Regions from separate parts of the Enterobacter wuhouensis genome, predicted to be linked through region 1. Evidence: predicted binding sites of a transcription regulator. Region 1 holds the regulator's gene; the other holds the start of a gene.

Region 1 (2,963 bases):
TGTTTTGCCCGGTGGCGCTGCGCTTACCGGGCCTACGGTCGTGCTTTTGTAGGGCGGGTCAGCGAAGCGCCACCCGCCAAAAGATTAAGCCTCGATCACCTCATACGAATGGGTGATTTTTACCGCTTTCTCCAGCATTAACGCCACAGAGCAGTATTTTTCCGCAGAAAGGTCTACGGCGCGTGATACCGCGGCATCTTTCAGCTCTTTACCGGTCACGATAAAGTGCAGATTAATATGCGTGAACAGGCGTGGCGCCTCTTCGCGACGTTCTGACGTGAGCTTCACTTCGCAGTCGGTCACATCGTGACGGCCTTTTTGCAGAATCGACACCACGTCAATCGCGCTGCATCCACCCGCCGCCATCAGCACCATTTCCATCGGGCTTGGGGCCTTGTCGCCGGAGTTACCGTCCATCAAAATCTGGTGCCCGGAAGCGGATTCGCCCAGGAACGTTAAACCTTCAACCCATTTCACACGCGCTTGCATATTCATTAACTCCAACGTTGCATTTTTGGTGACAGATTACGCGCGCGTTACATTTCTCGCAACGGAAGGCGACCTGCATCATGCTGAAGCGAGACACCAGGAGACACGCGGCAAAAGCTATGCTAAAACACTCTGGATGCTACAGTAATACATTGACGTTACACATGTATGCAGAGGACATCAAACTTTACTGGCTGCGAAAATTACGACAGCCGACTTCCCAGGGTATGGGTAAGAATTCGATTGCAACCCCAGAGTCCGGATGCATCTTATGACTCTGGTGACAGCTTATAACAGAGGATAACAGCGCATGGTGCTTGGCAAACCGCAAACAGACCCGACTCTCGAATGGTTCTTGTCTCATTGCCACATTCATAAGTACCCATCGAAAAGCACTCTGATTCACCAGGGTGAAAAAGCCGAGACGTTGTATTACATCGTTAAAGGCTCGGTGGCAGTGCTGATCAAAGATGAAGAAGGGAAAGAGATGATCCTTTCTTATCTGAACCAGGGCGATTTCATCGGCGAACTGGGCCTGTTTGAAGAAGGCCAGGAACGTAGCGCCTGGGTTCGTGCAAAGACAGCATGTGAAGTGGCTGAAATTTCTTACAAGAAGTTCCGTCAGCTGATTCAGGTTAATCCTGACATCCTGATGCGTCTCTCTTCCCAGATGGCGCGTCGCCTGCAGGTCACCTCTGAAAAAGTCGGTAACCTGGCGTTCCTGGACGTGACCGGTCGTATCGCACAGACCCTGCTGAACCTGGCGAAACAGCCAGACGCAATGACCCACCCGGACGGCATGCAAATTAAAATTACCCGTCAGGAAATCGGTCAGATCGTCGGTTGTTCCCGTGAAACAGTAGGCCGTATTCTGAAAATGCTGGAAGATCAGAACCTGATCTCCGCGCACGGTAAAACCATCGTGGTTTACGGAACCCGTTAATTCGGTCAAACGGCGTGCCATCTCAGGGTGGCACGCCGTTTTTGTCTCTATTCCCCATGTGGCGCAGGCTGATTTATCACCCGGAAGTTAACTACGCACTGCGACAAACGTTGGTGTTGTGCCTTCCCGTGGCCGTGGGCCTGATCCTCGGACATCTTCAGCAAGGCCTGCTGTTTTCCCTCGTGCCCGCCTGCTGCAACATCGCCGGTTTGGACACGCCGCATAAACGCTTTTTCAAGCGCCTGATTATCGGCGGCTGCCTGTTTGCCGGCTGTAGCCTTGCCGTACAGCTCCTGCTCGCCCGTGATATTCCGCTCCCGCTGATCCTGACCGTGCTGGCGATGACGCTCGGCGTAACGGCGGAGATCAGTTCGCTTCACGCGCGCCTGCTGCCCGCCTCGCTGATTGCCGCCATATTCACCCTGAGCCTCGCGGGGAATATGCCGATATGGGAACCGCTGCTCATCTACGCCCTCGGCACGCTGTGGTACGGGCTGTTTAACTGGTTCTGGTTCTGGCTGTGGCGGGAGCAGCCGCTGCGTGAATCCCTGAGCCTGCTCTACGTGCAGCTGGCGGATTACTGTGAAGCCAAATATACCCTGCTGACCCAGCACACCGATCCGGAGAAATCCCTTCCGCCGCTGCTGGCGCGCCAGCAAAAGGTGGTCGACCTGATCAGCCAGTGCTATCAGCAGCTGCACATGCTCGCCGCCAATAAAAACCACGAGTACAAGCGGCTGCTGCGCACCTTCCAGGTGGGGCTGGATCTGCAGGAGCATATCTCCGTGAGCCTGCACCATCCGCAGGAGGTGCAAAAGCTGGTCGAGCGCAGCCACGCCGAAGCGGTGATCCGCTGGAACGCCCAGACCGTGTCGGCGCGCCTGCGGGTGCTGGCCGACGATATTCTCTATCACCGCTACCCGACGCGCTTTAACATGGACAAACCGCTCGGCGCGCTGGAAAAAATTGCGCGTCAGCACCCGGATAACCCGGTCGGCCAGTTTGCCGCCTGGCACTTCAGCCGCATCGCCCGCGTATTGCGTACCCAGCGCCCGCTTTATCCTCGCGACCTGATGGCGGATAAACAGAAGCGTCTGCCGCTGCTGCCCGCCCTCAAAAGCTACCTGTCGCTGAAATCCGCCGCCCTGCGCAACGCCGCGCGGATAAGCGTCATGCTCAGCATCGCCAGCCTGATGGGTATGGCGCTGCATCTGCCGAAACCCTACTGGATCTTAATGACCGTGCTGTTCGTGACGCAGAACGGCTATGGCGCCACGCGCGTGCGTATTTTCCACCGGGCTGGCGGCACGATGGCCGGGCTGATTATTGCGGGGGCGACGCTGCATTTCCACGTGCCGGAAGGGTATACGCTGGTCGGGATGCTGGCGATTACGATGGTGAGCTATCTCATCATCCGCAAAAACTACGGCTGGGCGACGGTGGGCTTTACGGTTACGGCGGTGTACACCCTGCAGCTGCTCACGCTCAACGGCGATCAATTCATTATTGCCCGCCTGGTCGATACCCTGAT
Region 2 (2,963 bases), 320 kb from region 1:
CGCCCGGATTCTCGAAACCGGCGACGTCATCGCCCTGCCAGCAGTGCATAGAGACGGGCAGACGGTCGAGCTGGCGCAGGGCCTCTTCGACATCCACGCCGACGGCGGCGAAACGCTGTTTAGCCAGGTCCCAGGCTTGTTCAAGTTGAGTGGTCATGCGCAAAGCTCCTTAGTCAGTCGGTTTTGCTGAAACTGCGCCCGGTAGCGGGCAATTTCATGGCAGGGATTGGGGGTGTAGGCGGTCAGTTGGGTGTTCGCGGTGACCACCGAGCGGAAGTCGTCAACGTTGGACAGTTCGTCCAGGGTCATCAGCTGAATGCCGATATTGCCGAGCGTGGAGGCCTCCACGGGGCCCGCCACCACGGTGATGCCGCAGGCATCCGCGCAGAGCTGGTTCAGCAGCCGGTTCTGGCAGCCGCCGCCCACGATGTGCAGCTGGCTGAACGGCTTGCCGCGCAGATCGGCCAGCTCGTTGAGGATGTCGGCATACAGCAGGGCGAGGCTGTCAAAAATGCAGCGCGCCAGCTCTGCCGGGCTGGACGGCACCGGCTGCCCGGCGGCGAAACAGGCGGCCTGGATTTCGGCGCTCATGTGCGCCGGGTTGATAAAGCGGTCGTCGTTCGGGTTGATCAGGAAGGTGCAGGCCTTCAGCTTTTCGGTTTCCGCGATAAGCGCGGTCAGGTCGGTGATGTTCTGCTCTTTCAGCACCCGCTGGAGCAGCCACAGGCCCATGATGTTTTTCAGCACGCGATAGCGCCCTTCCGCGCCACCTTCGTTAGTGATGTTCGCCGCCATCGCGGCGTCGCTGGTGTAAGGCGTTTTGCTCTCAAAGCCCATCAGCGACCAGGTGCCGGAAGAAAGGTACGCCGCGTCTTTGCCTGAGAGCGGCGAGGCGATAACCGCGCTGGCGGTGTCGTGGCTTGCGACGGCAACGACGGGGATGTCGTTCCCCTGCGGGCAAATCCACTGACCGATCACATTTCCGGGATGCGTTGGCGTGCCGAACCAGGACGGCGACGCGCCCGTCCACGCCAGCAGGTTTTCGTCCCAGCTATCGGTGTTGATGTTCACCAGCTGCGTGGTGGTGGCGTTGGTGTATTCCCAGTTCATATTGCCGGTCAGGCGATAGCTCAGGTAATCCGGGATTAGCAGCGCGTGGGCCACGTTCGCGACCAGCTCCGGCTGCTGCTCGACCAGGGCGCGCAGCTGGTACAGCGTGTTAAACGGCAGGAACTGAATGCCGCTGCGCCCGTAGATGTTCTCTTTGCCAAGCTGGGCGATGGCGTGCGCCATCAGGCCGTCGGTACGGCTGTCGCGGTAGGAGACGGGCAGGCCGACGCGCTCGCCGTTACCGTCCAGCAGCACGTAGTCCACGCCCCAGGTATCAATGCCGATGCTGTCGATGCGAATGCCGGCATCGCAGACGTTGTTTAGTCCGGTGCGGATCTCCGCTTCCAGGGCATCGATATCCCAGGTCTCAAAACCGTCCTGCTTTTGCAGGCAGTTGGCGAAACGGTGCATTTCGCGAAGCGAAAGTGTGCGCTGGCCGCAGTCCCAGGTGGCGAGCATTACGCGGCCGCTGGATGCGCCTAAATCGACTGCCACACAATGGCGAAAAGTCATGGTCGGGTCCTTTCTTAAGTCATTAGCGGTGAGTGTAAGAAAGGGAAGAAAAAGGCACCTTCTCGCCACTGACAGGGCAAATCCCGTGCTGGCAAGAAAGCAAAGATGAACGTGAGGGAGTTCACAGTTTCCAGTAATGGCGGGGTTTTCAGGCAGTGTGACGCTTACCGCATTTCCCGATCTTTCCGCCTGTTTCTTGAAAAACGGACAGCTTTTGCGAAGTTTGCTGCCGAAAATTTAAGGTGAGCGCGGCAGGCCCCCATTACTATTTTGAGAACATTTCTCATTGGTGGGGGCCGTTATGACCGTACTGCACAGCGTGGATTTTTTTCCTTCGGGAGGGTCGCCCGTCGCGATTGAGCCGCGGCTCCCTCAGGCCGCGTTCCCGGAACATCATCATGATTTTCATGAGATTGTGATTGTTGAGCACGGCACGGGCATTCACGTCTTTAACGGCCAGCCGTATACCATCAGCGGCGGCACGGTGTGCTTCGTGCGCGACCACGACAGGCATTTGTATGAACATACCGACAACCTGTGCCTGACCAACGTGCTCTATCGTTCCCCGGACGCGTTCCAGTTCCTTTCCGGGCTAAACCAGCTGCTGCCGCAGGAGAAGGACGGGCACTACCCGTCGCACTGGCGGGTGAATCAGTCCACGTTGCAGCAGGTGCGACAGCTGGTGAGCCAGATGGAGCAGAGCGAGGACGGGCAGGAGACGCACGCCATCGCTACCCGCGAGCTGCTGTTCATGCAGCTGCTGGTGCTGCTGCGCCGCAGCAGCCTGGTGGAAGGGCTGGAAAATAACGACGCGCGGCTGAACCAGCTGATGGCCTGGCTGGAAGATCATTTTGCCGAGGACGTCTGCTGGGAGACGCTGGCGGAGGATTTTTCGCTGTCGCTGCGCACCCTGCATCGCCAGCTCAAGCAGCACACCGGGCTGACGCCCCAGCGCTACCTTAACCGTCTGCGGTTGATCAAAGCGCGTCATCTTTTACGCCATACGGACGAAAGCGTTACGGATATAGCCTATCGCTGCGGGTTCGGCGACAGTAACCACTTTTCGACGCTTTTTCGCCGCGAGTTTAGCTGGTCGCCGCGCGATATACGCCAGGGCAAGGATGCGTCACTTCAGTAACGCGAGGGCAGTCACCGTTTTTTAACCGCAAAAAGGCTAATAATGTCCGGTTATTCGCCGTAGAGGTCGTGGTGTGGCTGCTCAGTTAATTCTTCGCAAAGATGATTTTTTTGCCTCCGCCGGTCAGGCCGTTGCGGTGGCCGATCGCTACCCGCAAAACGTCTTTGCCGAGCACACCCACGAATTTTGCGAGCTGGTGCTG

Evidence for each region. Region 1 encodes CRP, which controls carbon source genes, mostly activating them, when cyclic AMP is high. Its sites were predicted from a motif close to ATGTGANNNNNNTCACAT; they were not measured.
Region 2: rhaS (HTH-type transcriptional activator RhaS) is a predicted target of CRP. The motif match lies at 1,779-1,796, and genes of this name have one in related genera.

The regions. Positions count from the first base shown of each region.
Region 1 covers NZ_CP142124.1:4,392,350-4,395,312, forward strand. The annotation lists gene VPX56_RS21035 (OsmC family protein) at 85-489, opposite strand; gene crp (cAMP-activated global transcriptional regulator CRP) at 800-1,432, shown strand; gene VPX56_RS21045 (YccS/YhfK family putative transporter) at 1,489-2,963, shown strand, end outside.
Region 2 covers NZ_CP142124.1:4,714,236-4,717,198, reverse strand. The annotation lists gene rhaA (L-rhamnose isomerase) at 1-157, opposite strand, end outside; gene rhaB (rhamnulokinase) at 154-1,623, opposite strand; gene rhaS (HTH-type transcriptional activator RhaS) at 1,925-2,761, shown strand; gene rhaR (HTH-type transcriptional activator RhaR) at 2,835-2,963, shown strand, end outside.